Regions from separate parts of the Jeotgalibaca ciconiae genome, predicted to be linked through region 1. Evidence: riboswitches for the same ligand, from Rfam matches in the RefSeq annotation. Region 1 holds a riboswitch; each other region holds the start of a gene.

The links. A riboswitch is a leader RNA that binds a small molecule or an ion and turns the genes downstream of it on or off. The one in region 1 is predicted to bind thiamine pyrophosphate.
Region 2: another riboswitch for thiamine pyrophosphate. It lies ahead of thiT (energy-coupled thiamine transporter ThiT); the one in region 1 lies ahead of EJN90_RS13660 (3-oxoacyl-ACP reductase).
Region 3: another riboswitch for thiamine pyrophosphate. It lies ahead of thiD (bifunctional hydroxymethylpyrimidine kinase/phosphomethylpyrimidine kinase); the one in region 1 lies ahead of EJN90_RS13660 (3-oxoacyl-ACP reductase).

The regions. Positions count from the first base shown of each region.
Region 1 covers NZ_CP034465.1:2,916,138-2,922,570, reverse strand. Annotated here, with positions in the region: gene EJN90_RS13675 (QueT transporter family protein) at 1-256, shown strand, start outside; gene EJN90_RS13670 (hypothetical protein) at 435-872, shown strand; gene EJN90_RS13665 (acyltransferase family protein) at 1,265-2,272, shown strand; TPP riboswitch at 2,353-2,453, shown strand; gene EJN90_RS13660 (3-oxoacyl-ACP reductase) at 2,565-3,323, shown strand; gene EJN90_RS13655 (GntR family transcriptional regulator) at 3,624-4,352, shown strand; gene EJN90_RS13650 (heparinase II/III family protein) at 4,433-6,370, shown strand.
Region 2 covers NZ_CP034465.1:140,425-146,857, forward strand. Annotated here, with positions in the region: gene EJN90_RS00700 (threonine/serine exporter family protein) at 1-258, opposite strand, end outside; gene EJN90_RS00705 (threonine/serine exporter family protein) at 255-1,025, opposite strand; gene EJN90_RS00710 (NAD-dependent epimerase/dehydratase family protein) at 1,189-1,980, shown strand; gene EJN90_RS00715 (hypothetical protein) at 2,061-2,378, shown strand; TPP riboswitch at 2,447-2,550, shown strand; gene thiT (energy-coupled thiamine transporter ThiT) at 2,617-3,192, shown strand; tRNA gene EJN90_RS00725 (tRNA-Leu) at 3,433-3,515, shown strand; gene EJN90_RS00730 (SprT family protein) at 3,628-4,083, opposite strand; gene EJN90_RS00735 (type 1 glutamine amidotransferase domain-containing protein) at 4,178-4,696, opposite strand; gene EJN90_RS00740 (DUF421 domain-containing protein) at 4,837-5,505, shown strand; gene EJN90_RS00745 (Tex family protein) at 5,552-6,433, opposite strand, start outside.
Region 3 covers NZ_CP034465.1:1,579,802-1,586,234, reverse strand. Annotated here, with positions in the region: gene EJN90_RS07525 (MFS transporter) at 1-907, shown strand, start outside; gene EJN90_RS07520 (Maf family protein) at 983-1,588, opposite strand; gene EJN90_RS07515 (DUF6718 family protein) at 1,589-1,852, opposite strand; gene EJN90_RS07510 (thioredoxin family protein) at 1,869-2,171, opposite strand; gene EJN90_RS07505 (VanZ family protein) at 2,290-2,739, shown strand; TPP riboswitch at 2,827-2,924, shown strand; TPP riboswitch at 2,986-3,085, shown strand; gene thiD (bifunctional hydroxymethylpyrimidine kinase/phosphomethylpyrimidine kinase) at 3,157-3,969, shown strand; gene thiM (hydroxyethylthiazole kinase) at 3,969-4,787, shown strand; gene thiE (thiamine phosphate synthase) at 4,777-5,403, shown strand; gene EJN90_RS07485 (class A sortase) at 5,658-6,344, opposite strand.

The sequences.
Region 1 (6,433 bases):
CAGTATCTCGACCTTTTTAGTATTGAAGATCACACTATCTATTACGAAAAATATTAAAAGTACACCGATAAAGTTCGTGCTAACAGCATTTATATTTGCCTTTTCAATGTTTACCGTTGCAGGCCAACTAGCCATCGTCAATGATTTACCATTTTTTATTACCTGGATTAGTGTTGGTTTGGGAGAGCTCTTTTCTATGGCAATCGGAGGACTCATTATGTATGGGATAAGCAAAAAAATAGATTTGACAAAATAATCAATCGAAAAGCTAGAATTCTTAACTAAAAGGATTCTAGCTTTTTTTATTGTTTGATAGGGACTTTTATTTAATAATAAGGGATAGAAATTCAGTTATCATTATTAAATCGAGCGCTTTTACGTTATATTTATTTTAGGTCAATAACACAGGGTCGATTTGAGAAGGAGAGAGATGGATGAATGCAGAGACATGGGAAGAAAACATAGAATCTTTCATCAAAGAAATTAATTCTGATATTAGAATCAATCATAATTATATTTATGGGTATACGGATGCGAGTTTGATGGCATCGCTAGCTTATGGCAATTTGTCTGTTTTGGCTATGGAATATTTCATTGTAGTGTTTGCTGGAGACCAACTACTTTTGCTTGACCTCAATATGGGTGGAAGCTTGACAGGAGAGTATGCAGTGATTCCATATTCTGATATTCAATCATTTAAGGTCCGGAAAGGAATATTGCAGTATATTATTACTATAGAGTTAGTAGGAGAGCCTACTCGATTGAAATTTAAATGTAATCGAAAAATGCTGAACGCTCAGATGATGGGAATGGGATGGCAAAAAGAGAATCTGGATTTTATGGCTAGTCAAGGATGGGATGGACTTGCATAATAAAATCAGTATATTTTTATAAGTATAACGTCACACCATATAGGTAGTGGCGTTTTTCATTTGTATTGATTCATTTTTACTAGAAGAATTCATTGATAGATTTAACTTTTTCTAGTAGGCTAGTGAATGGATGAAGGCAATTTGGATGCGTGAGATATGAATCTTTCCATTAGTAGAGCAACTTCAGAACACACAAAAGATATTAGCCGAATCTGTTCATATGGATGATATTGATAAAGGGATCAATGGCAGTTGGAGTGATTGATGGAGCTGGAACGGAACCAGTGGACATTGGAGAAAAATCACCATGTTGGAATGGGAATCCAAAGGGCTAGAATAAGTGAATGATTATTTAATCATTTTTCAATACTGAGATGGAGGACAGCTGAAAAATGATAAGAAAAAACGAGTACCGTTATTTATATCTTGCACAATTTATTAGTTCATTACTGGTTGTGCTTATTCATTGTGGAACAGTAACTGATATATCTGGCCTCCACTTTATGATAAAAAGCATTTTATGTAGAATAGCGGTACCATTCTTTCTTGTGAACAATGCGTTCTTCTACAGAGCTAGGTCAGTTGAGGAGAAGAAGTTGTGGCTTAAAAAAGTCATCAAGATCTATCTTATTTGGTCTATTATTTATTTACCTCTAGGAATTCAGTTCATGAATGAGCAAATCAACTTACCGCTCATATTATATCCAATTGCATTCATACTTGGACTGACTTATACGGGTATTTTTTATCATCTCTGGTATTTTCCAGCTCTCCTATTCTCATTGTTTGTGGTCTCGAAGCTGATAAAGAGATTCGGTTATATGAAATCTTTTATTTTGTTTGGCTCATTGTATATAGTGGGAGCCGCTGAAACGTATTCTTCTTTTATTACACACCCATTACTTTCCAAAATTTTAGACACTTATTTTTCTATCTTTTTGACTACAAGAAATGGCCTTTTTTATAGTTCTATATTTGTTTTAATAGGTTTTTTTATTTCTGATAAGAAAGAATTCTTGCTAGCAAATAGAAAAAAGATGTTTATTGGATTATTCTTTACATTTGTATTGTTGTGCATAGAAGGACGGCTCATTTATTTGAATCAAGGAAGGGACAAGAATTTTCTCATGTTCTTAAGCCCCTTGCTATTTTTTGGTTTTCCTTTACTATTTTCTGTATATAAAAGAAGTCGGTTCGGACAGCTTGGACGATACAGCCAAGCGATTTTTTTCATTCACTTGATTCCTATTGAAATATTCAATCATAGTTTTGAGAATGCTGACGCAATTACACCTTCTTATGGGATCATAAGATTCTTACTGGGTGTATTCGTTTCTGTATTTTTATTGTATTTATTCGAAAAGGTCAAGCCTTTTTTCTATGGGACAATTGAAAATTGAATATAAACAACTAGCAGCTTCATTCTTTACTTGTTTGACCACACTGATTATGTATGGTATTTTTAAATCTAATTGAATAAGTTATCCACTAGGGGTGCGTTATGCTGAGAGAGGCTGTCTGCCTTGACCCTTAGAACCTGATCTAGTTAACACCAGCGTAGGGAAGTGGAATTTACAGAAACTCTTTTTGTTCGTGCGTGTTTTTGTAAACTCTAACTCTTTATCCCGCTATGGTGTAAGGAGTTTTTTGTTTGATGGATACTTTTTCAATCAATCATAAGGGGGAAGAAGAATGTCAGATAATCGAGTTGTACTTGTAACAGGAGCGAGCAGAGGGTTAGGAAGTGAAATTGCAAAGAATTTCGGGCGGAAAGGGTACTTTGTTGTTATCAATTATTTCAATAGTGAAGAAAAAGCAAAAAAAGTTGTCAAAGAGATTGGGGAAGATAAAGCAATCGCGATCCGAGCTGATGTCCGTGATAAAAAACAAGTAAAAACTATGGTTGAAAAAGCAATTGCGAGATTTGGGAGAATTGATGTGGTGGTTAATAACGCATTGATAAATTTCGAATTTAATCCAGTTACCCAAAAAAAGGTAGAAGAATTGACTTGGGAAAACTATACGGAACAATTTGAAGGTTCGATTAAGTCTTCCTTAAATACTGTTCAGGCTGTATTGCCATCTATGAAAGAAAATCAATATGGAAGAATCATTAATATTGGAACAAACTTATTCCAAAATCCAGTCGTTCCTTATCATCAATATACAACAGCTAAAGCTGCTCTTTTAGGTTTTACTAGAAACATGGCAAAAGAACTAGGTTCCCTGGGCATTACAGTCAATATGGTTTCAGGTGGGCTCTTACAGACAACAGATGCAAGTAAAGTCACGACTCCTGAAGTCTTTCAGTTAATTGCTGATTCGTCTCCTTTACAGAAGGTTACTGCTCCAGAAGATGTCGCAGAAGTGGTAGGATTCTTAGGAACCGAAGCAGCACGCGCGATTACTGGACAGAACATAACCGTTGATGGTGGACTGACGATGAATTGAGAGCGAAAACTTTATCGTCTGAATGGGTTCTTGGAGTTAAGATGAAATAATAAAGCTCACTTCTCGTTCAATATCGACTTAAAGATCTTTTTAAGATAAGTAGAAGAAACTCAGATTTCGTTAATCTGGGTTTTTTTCTTTACATTGATGTTTTGTTATATTCTAACTAGCAAAATATTCCAAATAATGTAAAATAATATTAGGTATTTATTATGAAACCATTTCCAAGAGTCTGAAAAGTCCGACAATGAATATCAAACTCTTTATTTTTAAAAAAAGAAATAGATGAGGAGAGTAACTATGGTGTCAAAGTATCAGATGATAAAAGAAGATATTATCAAAGAGATTAATGAGGGTGTTTTTTTACCAGGAGATAAAATTTATTCAGAAGCAGATTTAAAAAAGAAATACAATGTTAGTAATACCACTGTAGTCAAGGCGTTGAATAACTTAGTAAGCGAGGGTTATTTAATTCGTCGTCAAGGATATGGAACTTTTGTCCGTAGAAACTTAATAAACCGTAAAGTGCTATTTAGCGAAACTTCGCCTGTATCTTCCATGAAAGGGAAAGTGGTTGAACGTACCGAAACACATATCAGTGAATCATTTAAAGATAAGGAGATTGCAAAAAAACTCGGAGATTTACAAGGAGAAGAGAATATCATTAAAATCATTCAAGTTGCCTATGTCAACGACATACCATGGAAGATTCAAAATCGTTATTTATTAGAAAGGAAAATACCTGAAACAGGAATTGAAAATATTAAACATGGTGCGAGCGTGACGAAAGAAATATCTGGGAATTATAATATTCATGCCGAGATGTCGGTTAATATCGTGCGTTTCGAGCCGACATCCAAAGAACTGAAAATTGTAGAGAATTATTTGAAGGAGCAAACAAGAGAAGAGGAAGACCTTGTTTTTTTTGATATTCAAAAAATTACGACTAGTTTAAATGGAGAAATATTAGAATATACTAGGAGCTTCATTGATCCCCATTACTATTCCATTCAAATAACTACAGAGTAGAAAATACTATTTTTTTAACGAAACTTAACGTTATAACCCTTTAAGTAAATTCTTCCAAAAATGTAAGGAGTGATTTTATTGTGGATATTTTACAGATTATTCATTATAAAAAATGTTTTTTTAGTAAAGATTGGATAAGGAATTCTTATCGATCCAACTTAAAAGAGATTGAGAACATAAAGGAAAGAGTTGATTATTTAATGAATGATCAAATTATTTTTTCAGATGCTCTCGATATGGAAGCTTGTAATATTCCCTATTCAATCTCAAAATATAAATGGAATGATTATCCAGAAGATGATGTGGAATGGACTTATATGTTGAACCGCCAAGGGTTTATGGTAGATTTAGCCATTACGTATGCTTTAACTCAAAAATCAATATACTTTAAAAAATGGAAACAATTACTATCCTTATTTATCAAAGAAAATGGAGTTCCGAATGCATCAAATAATAATTCATGGAGACCGATTGATTCAGGTATTCGATTAATGAATTGGTTGAAAAGTCTCACGTATTTACCTATAGAAAAACTAACAAATGAAGAGTTGGAATTAATTGATGAATCAATGATGATTCATATTCAATTTTTAAAGAACTCCTATATTGATAAGTATCGTTTAAGCAACTGGGGTGTCTTGGCATTGAGCGGAATTGCAGTATACGACTTATTCTTCCCTGAGAAGATAAAAAGCAGTCTCATGGATTGGGTATGGGTGCAGTTAGAAAATCAAATTGATCTTCAATTTTATTCGGATGGCGTTCACTGGGAACAAAGTCCACTATATCATCATGAAGTGATTTCAAGCCTTGCTTATATTCTACAAGTTTCTGAATGTTTAAAGAGAACTTTACCAATTAATCTTCGAGCTAAATTGGAACAACCGATGAAATCTTCTTACTATATGGCTAGTTCGGATGATTATTTGAGCCCTTTACATGATAGTGATTATGTAGATTTTACCTATATATATAATATTTATCGGGAAATGGGATTTCTTCCGCAAAATGGCAGCAGTTCTTCTGCATTATTTTTGGGAGCTTTGTACACGGATCATAAGAGAAGCCAAATTGAACTGCCCGCTTTGTTTCGTGGGGAAAAAAGCGGCTTTAGTGCTCTTAAAAAAGAAAGTGTTTATTTCACACTATTTAATGGTTTGCATGGCAGTTCGCATGGCCATGCTTCTGCTGGGAGTTTTACACTGAATTACCAGAATGAAGAAATTATCTCTGATGGAGGAAGGTATACTTATACAGAAAGTTCTATACGAAAAGATTTAAAAGGAATAGCAGCTCATAATACGTTTTTTGATGAGGAAGATTTATCAACTGTGATTACAGAGTCGTGGGGGTACGATCATCTTCCTTTGCCTATCTTTCAAAATACTAGTGAAATAGAAGGTATATCGGGAGGGTATTTATTTTCCAATGCTTGGATATCCCATCCCTCCGAATCGCATCTTTTAAGTTATTATTCAAGAGATTTTCTTATTCTGGAAGAGCAGTCTTTGGTTATCATCTATGACTCTTATCGTGGCAACGGAACATCATTAACGACTACTTACAACTTCAATGAAATTTGTCAGGTGATTCCTAGAGATGAAAATAGGATTGAATTTAAGGCACAATTATCTACCGGAGAATTATTTGTTCGAAACGGACTCTTAAAAATTGAAAATCAAAAACGCTCAAGTATATATAACGAACTTATTCAACATCAACGAGTGATAAATAAAAACAAAGTGGAGAATGGACAAGTAAACGAAATTTCAGTTATTACATTGAATCAATCGATTCAGTGCCAACCATTATCGGTATATCAAAATGGGAAGACAGATAAGTATCCAGATGCTTCAGGAGTAAGAATCTTGTTGGATAATCATGAATTTTTGGATATTTATTTCCTTTTTAATGATGTAATCAAAGGAGATAAACTTTTTAAAACAGAAGCAAATCAATATTTTTACGGAAAAATAACGGCATTCAATAAAGATAATCAAATGATAAAAATAAAATAATGAGTAGAAAAGCCTTTTATTACAAGGGCTTTTTAGCTGTCTTCTTTTAAGAAAACAGCATTT
Region 2 (6,433 bases), 170 kb from region 1:
AAATCCAGGTAGAAAATAAACAGTTGCTGGAGTTTTTAAATAACGAGCGAAATAATGAGATAAAAAAGAAATCACAACTGCAGCAAGCAATGTAGCAGGTATTTTCTCCAAGAATTCTAACCCTACCAAATAGACAAACCATCCTAAAGAACCTGTTATGGCAGAATGTAATAACGCTCGTTTTGGAGCTTCCAGTAAAATAGCGAAAAAATATACAGAAACAAAAGCAATAAGGGATTCAAGGATAATTCGTATCATAAACCTAATCTACCCCCAATCACTAATCCGGAACCAATGCCAATCGCAATAAAAATAGCAATCACAAAAGCCTCCAACACCTTTGCCCCTCCCGACATATAATCTCCTTTAAAAATATCTCGGACTCCATTTGTCATAGCGGTACCAGGAAGCAGCGGCATAATCGCTGAAACAATCAGCAAGTCACCTTGTAACCCCAATGGAACAACTTTTGTAATAAAACTCGTTAACAAAGCAATAATAAAACTAGCCACCATATCTAAAATAAATGGTCTGACCATCCATCGTCTCCCATAATGAGTAATAAGAGTCACTGTGGCAGATATAGGTAAAAGAAAGATAAAATCAATCCATTTCCCACCATACATAATTAAAATCATCTGAATAAAGCTAAATATCGCCAAGTTTTTTCGAAAAGCATCGTATTGAATTTCATCGATATTCTGTAAGAATGAATAGGCTTCTTGTATCGTAATAATCCCTTCAGTAAACCTTCGAGAAACATCATTAACTTTCGTTATCTTATTCAGATTTGTGGTACGGTTCGATATACGTTTCACAACTGTAATGGCATCCATATTCGGACTATCCAACGTTGCAATCAGTCCCGTCGTAATCGCGATTGCATCAATCATCTCTAAATTTGTTTTTTTCAAAATCCGAGTGACGGTCTCTTCAACTCGATAGGTTTCTGCGTTGCTTTCTAGCATGATTTTCCCTGCAAGTACAGCAGTGTCCATATATAATTCATAATCCATTTCAGGCATCGAATCATCTCCTTTCATGGTCTGTTTCTTTTCATTTTCAGTATAGCGTATTCTAACATTACTTTCCTTAGTTTCATTCGATTATTCCCAAATGTTATCTTTTGACTTTTATTAAAAAGAAGCATACCTTTACTTTAAGTGAAAAATATAAGGAGGGTTCAATATGTCAAACATTTTAATTACGGGTGCTTCTGGAAATATAGGAACAGTCTTAACAGAACATTTAAAGAAAAATCATTCCCTCACATTAGTGGATGTAGATTTTTCTGATTTTTTTGATTTTTTAAAAGAAGGAACTGAGATAAAAGAAATTGATTTAACTGATCCTGAAAATGTAAACGGATTATTCGAGGGAATCGACTATGTTATTCATTTAGCTGGCGATCCCCGTCCTGATGCTGACTTCTATGGTTCACTTTTAGATTTAAATTATAAAGTTCCCCACAATATTTTCAAAGAAGCTGTTAAAGAAGATACATCTGTAAAGAGAGTCATTTTCGCGAGCTCGGTTCATGCTATTGGAGGGTATCCTCCCAATGTTCAAGTGAAAACAACCGATTATCCTCACCCAGCTGACTTATATGGCGTTTCAAAAGTCTACATGGAGGCTCTTGCAAGCTATCATTCTTACAAGTATGGGCAGGAATTTATCGGCATTCGTATTGGCGGATTCGACAGCGACATCACTCCAGGAACTGCTGATGCAGACGGGCTAGCGACTCATTTATCTAAACGGGATATGTGTCATCTGATTGATTGTTGTTTGACAGCAGACTTGAAACAACCATTTTTACTTGTTAATGGCGTTTCGAACAACCGATTCCCTCGCATGGATATTTCCCAAGCCTATTTTGATATCGGTTATTCTCCTCAAGATGATGCATTTGAAATGCAAGGAGACGGCGAATACGATTTTCATGAAGAGGATGATATTGAAGTGGATCCTAAAAAATAATCCCTTTTACAAAGATTCACAAAAAATGATATTCCTGCTATGATAAATGTGAATTCTTACAAAGAAAGGACTACATTTACATGGCAAAACGTAAAGGAAGGCAAATACAACGGAAAAATATACAAGTGAAAGCTCCGAAACTTTATGATTCTTTAGGGAAGGAAAAGGAAATCATCTCGCAAGAGGAACAAGAAGCAACTTATGAAAATACTTTTCTTTTCACCATAATCGGAATGTTCGTCGGAATGCTGATTGGATATTTCTTAGATAATATGGCGCTCGGATTTGGAATAGGTATTTTAATTGGGGGTATGATTGATTCCATTTTAAATACAGCACGAAAGAAAAAATTCGAAGCTGAACTAGCTCCAAATCAAGAAACCAGCAAAAAAAACTGATACAGATTGCTTCAAAGTGTTGCATTGAGAAACCGCTTATGCTAAAGTATTGGTAACTGAATAGAACACTTATCACAAAGGGGTGCCTTTACTGGCTGAGACTGAATGAAAATTCTAACCCTTCGAACCTGACTTCGTTAATACGAGCGTAGGGATTGTGTGAGTAAAGAACACGTAATGTATTCTTCTCCTTTGTAGTAGGTCTGTTCCATTCTACAATAAAGGAGGAGATTTTTTTATGTCAAAAAATTTAAACATCTGGATTGAAGGTACCATTATGGCAGCGTTGGCGACGGCATTATCATTTGTTCCGTTGGATATAGGGCCAAGTTTTTCTATAACAGTTGGCCAGCCTGTTTTAATTTTATACAGCTTACGTCGAGGATTTGGCCCTGGGCTCGTGGCTAGCTTTCTATGGGGAGTTTTGCATATCTTTGTAGGAAATGCGGACATCCTTACCCCTCTTCAAGGATTCATTGAATACTTTGTTGCTTTTGGCTTTTCTGGTTTTGCTGGTTTATGGGCAAATAAAACCCAAGTTGCTATTAAAGAAAAGAACTGGGGTCTTTCTGTTGTGTACATTACAATAGCTTCCATTGTAGGAGTAATTGCTCGTTATTTTTGGCACACGATTGCCGGATACTATTTCTGGGGTCAATACGCTCCTGAAGGGTGGAGTGCATGGTTCTACTCCATTGTACTGAACGGAGCTAGTGCTCTTGCTACCGGAATCTTTACAATCGTCGTCCTAGTAATTATTTACCGAACAACTCCACAGCTTTATACATCGATAAATAAAAAACTTGGGTATTGATTGCTCGTAAATAAAAATAAGGACTCTCAACTATAAATTAGTTTGAGATCCTTATTTTTTTACATCTTGGCATTGTCAATTTCCCATTCTTGGTAGTGTTTTTATCCTAACTTTTCTAAAAAACAGCCTCGAAAATCAACAGATTTTTTCAAATCGGAAACAACTGCTATAATATTCTTTATATTCGCTGAGCGGTATTGACAGAAATCATTTCCAGTTCTATACTAAAGTAGTTGTTGCGCGGTCATGGCGGAATGGCAGACGCGCCAGCTTGAGGGGCTGGTGGGGGCAACCCCGTGGAGGTTCAAGTCCTCTTGGCCGCATTGGTATAACAAATTTTTAGAACTTCTCTTTTTGAGAGGCTCTTTTTTTTATCCACTTTCCTAAGTGATTTCCTTATATTTTATCGTATTTTCTTCCGACTAGTCATCATTTTCATTCATTGCCAATCAGCCCCAGCTTTCCTTTACATTTTCCACACACATACCTCTTTGTATCAATCTTTCTTTTTCTTATGTATTTTTGCTGGCAATTTTTACAAAGATATACTTTGTTCTTTTGTATTTCAGATTCATTTTGAAGGTTTTTTACATAGCGGGCGCCGCCTGTTCTCGCCAATAATTCTTTAAAATCTCCGTCACGATGGCGGTAACCTTTCCCCATAATATGAAGATGATAATGACATAGTTCATGTTTAATAACAGCAATCAGTTCTTCCATTCCATATTGGAGAAGTACTCGTGGATTAAATTCCAAATGATGGGTTTGTAATAAATATCTTCCGCCAGTTGTACGAAGGCGTCTATTGAAAGAAGCTGTATGGTTAAACGATTGTTCGAAGAATTCTAAAGAAATATCTTCTACCAAAGATTGTAATTCTTTTTGGTTCACATATATTCCCCTTTCTTGTTCCATTTAATTTAGCAAACAAACTAAGAATCTTCAACCACATTTAAATGGCTGAAGATTCTTAGTTTCTTAACGTTTATTTTTCTAACGCTTCTACAATCGCTTTATTAAAAACTGGCAAGTCATCAGGTGTTCTACTTGTTATCAAACCACTTTCATCTATAACAAGCTCGCTGTCTTCCCATTTCGCACCGGCATTTATTAAATCAATACCGACTTGCTTAACAGATGTCATTTTCTTCCCTTCAACTATTTTTGCATTAATCATTAGCTGCGGTCCGTGACAAATGGTAAAGATAGGTTTTTTCTCTTGATCAAAGTGTCGTACAAATTCTAGAAAGCGATCGTCCGCCCTTAGTTTGTCCGGTGAAAACCCACCAGGAATTAAGAGTGCGTCATATTCTTCCGGTTTCGTATCGTCAATTCCTTTGTCAATGGTAACTTCTGCATCACCTTGTTTTCCTTTTACAACATTTCCAGCTTCTTTTTCGATTGTAACTAACTCATGGCCAGCTTTTTTCAACTCTTCTGCAGGAGATGTGTATTCTGAATCTTCAAATAAATCAGTAAGTAACACTGCAATTTTTTTACTCATTAACGATTTCTCCTTTCATTTGCTACTTATAGTGTAACAAAAGATAAAATCGAGACCAAATAAAACGATTTCCCCATTTTCTTCGCTTTTCTTCTTATCTTAATTTACAATTAAATTAATAGAGAAAGGTAGGGAATGCTATGTTTATTGGTATCGCAAGTAAGTTAATTATCGGTTTTTTTGCATTAATGATTGTCATGCGAGCTATTGGCAAAAAAGCTCTTTCAGAAATAACCCCCTTTGATATTATCTACTCCTTTGTTCTTGGAGGAATTGTAGAAGAATCTATCTACGATGATCAGATCCATGCTCTTCATATGCTCTTTGCATTTCTTGTGTGGGGAGTCATTATTTATATAGTGGAATCACTTCTACAAAGAAGAGACTCCCTAACCAGAAAAATGAAGGGTCGCTCTTCCGTGCTCATTTTCAATGGCGAATTGAATATGAAAGAAATAAAAGATAACCACATTGAAATGGAACAATTACGAAGTATGTTGCGAACGCAAAATTGTTTCTCTTTAAAAGAAGTACAATATGCGGTCATGGAAATCAATGGACAAGTTTCAGTCATGAAAAAAGATGAACAACACCCTATCTTCAGTTACTTGCTGATTGACGAAGGTGTTATTGAAAAAAAGACACTTATAAGCATCGGGAAAGACATAAAATGGCTATATGAAGAAATCGCTAAATTAAATCACCTTTCCACTGAAGATATCGTTTATGCAGAATGGTCTAATGAAGAGGGATTTTATATAAAAACATATGAAGACTCCATTGAAGAGCAATATGAAATTGACGGCTAAAAAAGAAAGCTTCTCTCTATTTTCAATCAAAGAGAAGCTTTCTTTTCTACTCTGGTAACATTGTTAACGCAATACGCCCTTTATTTAAATCAACACTTTCAATCCAAACTTTAACAATGTCTCCTACACCCACAACATCTGATGGGTGTTTTACAAATTTATTACTTAATTTGGAAATATGAACGAGGCCATCTTGTTTTACCCCAATGTCAACGAATGCTCCAAAATCTACTACATTCCGAACTGTTCCTTCTAATTCCATTCCTTCTTTTAAATCTTCCATCGACAATACATCTTGTCGCAAAATCGGTTGGGCAATCTCTTCACGTAAATCTCTACCAGGTTTGGTTAAACCTTCAATGATATCTTGGAGAGTTTCTCTTCCTAAGCCAGTTTCTTGCATAATGAATGATTTATTTAAATTAGCTAACTCTTCGCGAGCTCTATCTGTTCCAACATCTTTTAACCCTAATCCTGCTAATTCCAATACTTGTTTTGCTTCTTTATAAGTCTCTGGATGAATATCGGTATTATCTAAGATATTTTTTGCATCAATAATCCGTAAGAATCCTGCTGCTTGTTGGAAAGCTTTTGGTCCCAAACGAGGAACTTTTTTCAATTGCGGTCGTCCAGTGAACGCTCCATTTTCTTCTCTAAATAAAACAATATTTGTCGCGATGGTTTTGTTTAGACCAGATATATGTTGCAGCAAGGGTGCACTTGCTGTATTTAAATTTACTCCTACTTGGTTTACTGCTGTTTCCACTACAAAATCGAGTCGTTCTGTCAAACGCTTTTGAGATACGTCATGTTGGTATTGCCCTACTCCAACCGATTTCGGATCAATCTTAACCAATTCAGCTAAAGGATCTTGCAGACGTCTTGCGATGCTTACCGCACTTCTTTCTTCTACCTGGAAATCAGGAAA
Region 3 (6,433 bases), 1.3 Mb from region 1:
ATTTTTACTGATGATTACGACCGGAAATCCCTTCTTACTTATCCTGTCTTTCTTCTTTACAGGTTTGAGTCGTGGAAGTATTTCAAACTTTAACAACTCCATTGTAAATGAAATTTCTAATAGTAGTTCTGCAGCTTTGAGTTTCTTGCATAGTATTTTTGCAATTGGTGCTTTGTTGGCTCCTTACTTAGTCATTGGAGCTGTTCACCTAATCGGCGTAAATGGCTGGCGTCTAGCTGGGGTGGTTATTATTATTCTTACAGCACTCTCTATCTTCTTTTTCTCCCGCATGAAAATGCCTGAAGAACCTGTTGAAAGAAAGAAAAAAGTAGTTTCCTATGATTTTATGAAGAAAAAGACTTTCTGGATTTTAGCTGGTACGCTATTTTTCTATCTTTGTGGGGAATCAACCATTAATGGCTGGCTTGTTAAATATTTTGTGGATTCGGGAATTCTCACGATTGGGTACTCTCAATTCTTGGCATCCCTCTTGTGGGTTGGTGTATTGCTAGGGCGTTTAGCAGTTTCCGCTATAGGTGATCGTTTTCCAAGAATCTACGTACTATATGCTTTAACATTAACAACTACCCTATTCTTCGTTGTTTTATTAGCTTCAAGAAATCAAATGATGATTACATTTGCTATTCTCGGGCTTGGGCTTTCTATGGCGGGTATTTATCCAACTACGATTGCAGCTACCGGTGGATTTATCAAAGATTACCCCATGGCTATGGGAATTTTACTGGTATTAGGTGGTATCGGATCCATTGTGATGCCAACAATAACGGGAGCTTTATCTGATCAATTCGGAATTTTCTATGGAATGGCAGCAATCGGAGTAGCTCTAGGCCTTATGATTCTTTGTGTTTTTCTATATGACCGCGACCAAAAAGCCAAAGCTTCTTGAGTCAAAAACTTCTATACATACTTTTCAAAAAGAAGCCAAAGCGCGCTACTCATCACGCTCTTTGGCTTCTTTTTCTTACTCAAATTCATAAAGCGCTCGGTTTACATAAGAGATTGGCAATCCAACAATATTAGGATAATCACCAGAAATCTCTTTGACCCATAAACTAGGCATCTCTTGGATACCATACGCTCCTGCTTTATCCATGGGATTTCCCGTTTTAATATAATCAAAAACTTCTTGTTCCATCTGTTTGTTCCAATCCCAAAACGTCACTTTGCTTTCGACTGAAAAAGTTATTTCCTTTTCCGAGTTTTTGATACTCACTCCCGTAACAACGGAATGAGTTTTCCCTGCGTAGGAACGAAGCATTTCATATGCTTGTGATTCATCGAGAGGTTTACCTAAAATACGGTTTTCATGCACGACCACTGTATCGGCTCCAATGACAATACTCATCGGTTGTTTTTTGAAAATTACACGGGCTTTCTCAGCTGCCAACATTTCTACTAAACGACTTGCAGTTAGAAGAAAAGGCTCTTCGTTGTTCGTTTTTAGTATTTGCTTCTCGATGGACTTTTCATCAATATCCGCTGAAATAACAGAAAAATCGCTGACACAAAGTGATAACCATTCTTTGCGGCGCGGAGATTGGCTGGCTAAAACAATCGATTGCTTCATTCACTTTTTCTCCCGGCTCGTTTTTTCTTTTAAAGCTTTTTCAAAATCCTGTTTATTTTCTTCTAGCTGAAAAGGTGCGTATTCTGGCCATGCCTCATCCAACTCTAACTCATCTTCTTTGCTTATAATCAGAAATTCGGCATTTCGCTTAAACATTCCTTCTAGTTCAGGAATATAGGATAGAAAATCCGATACCTGCTCCAATAAAATCGCTGCACTGCCTTTCTTCTTAAATGTTTTCGCAACTAAATATTTCTTTGTCATAAATCCTCCACTTATTTTAATAATTTGTAACGATTTGTCTTAATTGATGTTCTAATTCACCCATAACTACAAAACGAGCTTTGCGTATCATTTCTTTTCCATTTACGAAAAGAAGGATAGCAGGGACCGTAAATACACTGAATTCACCGGCTACAGTAGGAATTTGATCAGCGTCTGCTTTTATCATTTGAATTTCAGGAAAATCTGCTAAAAGATTTTGCACTTGCGGAAGCACGGCATGGCAGACACTACAATTAATACGGGAAATATAAACAAGCGCAAAATGATGGTTCTTTATAAAACTTTGTACTTCTTCCATTGTTTTTGCTTCTTTATAGGATATCATTTTGCATTCACTTTCCTTTCCAATATTCTACTCTTCCATTATAACATGATATATAATAGGAGAGATGACAGTTTCTAAAGGAGTAATCATAATGCAACTGAAAAAATGGTTTAGCTGGGGAATGGTTATTGCTTGGATGGCAGTAATTTTTTCTTTTTCTGCTCAACAAGCTACCGATTCTGGAAATTTGAGCGGAAGTATTTTAATTTTTATCATGAAAGTCATAAATTTTCTCTTACCTACTATCGAAGTTAATCAGTCCTTTCTTCATCTCCTGATTCGTAAAGGCGCCCATTTTAGTGTGTATCTCATTCTTGGAATCTTAACATCTAATGCCTTACGTCTAAATGGAGTGTCCGGCATAAAACAATTTGGTTTTTCTTTACTTATTTGTGCACTTTACGCTATGAGTGATGAATTTCATCAATCTTTTGTACCTGGCCGCGGCCCAAGTTTACAAGATGTCCTGATTGATAGTTCTGGAGCAACTGTTGGAATTCTTCTTTACCAAGCTTTTACTCAAAAATTTAAACGTTTATAAAGCCTTATTATCTCTTGCTTACTACCCTTTCGCTTAAAGAATCAATAAGCCGATTGATAAAAGCAATAGAGTACGTTACTATGTAGATAATATATGCAGGGGGACGCTTAGCGTTGAGAAGGTTAAAACCTGACCCTTTGAACCTGTTGGTTAAGACCGACGTAGGGAGCAGTCAAACTACGATATTGTTTGAAGTCTTCCTTTTTTAGGGAAGACTTTTTCTATTTTTATACAACAATTGAATCGAGTATGTTGCGGGGGGACGTTTCGGCGTTGAGAAGGTTAAAACCTGACCCTTTGAACCTGTTGGTTAAGACCGACGTAGGGAAGCAAGTCATCCAAGGGATTATTAGGGGTGCTTTCTTTCAGAAAGCGCTCCTTTTGCGTATATGACCAAAAAATATCGGAGGTTATATCATGAAGAAAGTATTAAGTATTGCTGGATCAGATTGTAGCGGAGGAGCTGGTATTCAGGCTGATTTAAAAACGTTCTCTGCGCATGGCGTTTTTGGAATGTCTGTCATTACCTCAGTGGTTGCTGAGAACACCTTTCGTGTAATTGAAACACAAGATGTAAAACCAGACATCATTGAGAAACAGATTGAGGCTGTATTTGAAGACCTTCCGCCCGAAGCAGTTAAAATTGGGATGCTGGCTTGTCGAGAAGGCATGCTGGCAGTTGCGAAAAAATTAAAAGAATGGCAGCCGTCGAATATCGTCATCGATCCTGTTATGTATGCTAAAAACGGGGCTGCATTAATGGATCCAGATTCCATCGATACATTGATTGCCGATGTAATCCCACTAGCAGATATGGTGACTCCTAATATTCCTGAAGCAGAAAAAATGGCGGGTTTTGAAATCCGCAATGAAGAAGATATCAAAAAAGCTGCCGAAATTATTCACGAAATGGGATGTCAATCTGTATTAATGAAAGGCGGACACAGCGAAAATACAAACGAAGCGACTGATATTCTATTTGATGGTACTGATTTTTACTATTTCAGTTCACCAAGAATTCAAACAAAAAACACTCACGGGACAGGTTGTACTTACTCTTCGGCGATTGCGGCCAACCTTGCCAATGGCCTGCCTGTCCAAAAAGCCGTTGAGCAAGCAAAAGCGTATATCACTACTGCCATTACTCATTCTTTGGACATTGGAAAAGGTAATGGTCCAACCCATCATTTCTATGATGTATATAAAAATGGATTACAGGAGGCACTATAATGGTAGAAAAATATATGCAACTAATTAATCAAGTACGGGAACAAAGTCCATTGGTTCATCACATAACCAATTACGTGACAGTAAACGATTGTGCCAATATTACACTTGCGATTGGAGCATCTCCCATCATGGCTGATGCTTTAGAAGAAGCCGCAGAAATTACTCAAATCGCTTCAGGATTAGTGTTGAACATGGGAACCCTCAATAAAAGGACCGTAGCATCCATGATTGAATCCGGAAAAATGGCAAATAAAATAGGTATTCCCGTTATCCTGGATCCAGTAGGTGCAGGCGCTTCTTCTTTTCGGAATGAAACGGCCGCTAAACTTCTAAAAGAAATAAAAGTTAATGTTCTTCGTGGAAATATTTCCGAGATTAAATTCCTAGCTGGCTTAGATTCGGAAACAAAAGGAGTCGATGCTTCAGAAAATGATTGGACAAATTCTACAGATGCTCAAAAAATAGCTCAGGATTTAGCTATTCGACTGGATTGTATTGTAGCAATTACTGGGAAAGTTGACTTTGTCTCAGATGGTAATCGAACCGTCGCTATCGAAAATGGTCATTCCATGTTATCCCAGCTTACTGGAACAGGTTGCATGTGTTCTTCTCTTATTGGCTCTTACTGTGGTGCAGCAGCCGAAAAAACATTTGAAGCAACTGTTACAGCTTTAGTAACCATGGGAGTTGCAGGCGAACTTTCTTTTGAGAAAGCTGGGGAAGTAGGAAATGGCAGCTTCCGAGTATCGTTGCAAGACGCAATCAGTAAAATGAATGAGGAAATGTTAACAAGGAGAGCACTGTTTTATGAAATCTAATATTGATTACAGTTTATATGTCATAACAAACCAACAAGCGATGTCTTCCGAGACAGTTGAGGAGTCCGTTAAACAAGCCATTTTAGGTGGATGTACCATTGTTCAACTACGTGAAAAAGAACTTTCTTCTGGTGACTTTTATGATGTAGCCGTTAGGGTACGGAAAGTCACTTCTGAATTAGGTGTTCCTTTCATTATCAATGACCGAGTCGACATCGCTCTTTCTGCTGATGCAGATGGGGTCCATGTCGGCCAAAGTGATCTCCCGGCCGATGTCGTACGACAGCTGATTGGTCCTGAAAAAATCATGGGCGTGTCGGCTAGCAATTTGGAAGAAGCATTAACTGCTGTAGAAATGGGCGCAGATTATCTAGGTGTAGGGGCTATATTTCCTACCAATACCAAAAACGATGCTCAGTATACTTCGTTAGAAGAACTACAAGAAATTTGTGAGGCAGTACCCATTCCCGTTGTAGCAATTGGCGGAATCGATAAAAAAACAATTCCCGCTTTACAAAATATTCCAATTAAAGGGATAGCCGTTGTTTCAGCAATTGTAAGTCGTCCCGATGTGTCTCTAGCAGCTCAAGAATTGAAAGAACAATTCATCAGATAAGGCCAGTTTATTATATTTGAAGAATCCTAGATTTTATCAGGGAAAACCGAGCATTTAAATACAAACTTTCCTTGATATATGTTCGTTATCAAGGAAAGAAGGCTGTAAGAACCGAGACTTTAGCTGATAAGCTGTTTTTATCAAGGAAAGTGCACATATTAATGGATGCTTTTGTCTGATAAACCCCAAAAAAGGAAATCCGTAACAAAAAATCGTCGAAGGAATACTATTTCCTTCGACGATTTTTTCTATTTTTAAGAATCCATTCCCAATGCAGCAATCATTTCATCTGTCGCATTTTCAATCGCCACTTCTTCTACTAAGTCTCCTTGGCTAACCCATCGCATGGTTAAATCAAGGCTGCAAGTAATCAATGTAATCATTTTTCTATCAGGAATTTCTTCTATTAAATCTACCCGATCAGGTGTTACCATTTTCAAATAATTCATTTCATATACATAAACTTTTTTCAAATCAGTTATGTACACTAAATCTCCTATGGATGTATTGGGAATATCGCTAAATAAAATACCTGTTCGTGCATAATTATGTCCGGCTAAAGAATAATTTCCTGTTCCCATCTTTTGGTCAGGAGTCATAGTTCCTACTCCCGCCACAAGATTGCTTTCCGAAAGACCTTTTAAAATCGGTAATTGAAGTTGAATCGATGGAATTCCTAAACCGCCGATCACCGGTAGATTATCTCTCGATTGATATCCCGCAAGTATATGTTCGAAATTTAAGTTAGTAGTTTGATCAAAATCAAACTCTCCTTCTACTTCTTCATTCTTTTGGACTTCTTCAACAGTCACTGAGGTGAATTGATTATCATTCGTCATTTTTTTTATTAAAAAGCTTTCGAAATATCCCCTCATTAGAAAAACTACTCCCACTATAATCAACAAAATTGCAAAAACATTTATCCATTTACGAGATTTCATTACATCCTCCGCCTTACTTATACATGCTTGAACGGATCTCAGAAGATCCCTTTTTTGAATAGCTGCACCGATTTTCATTTCTAATTAAA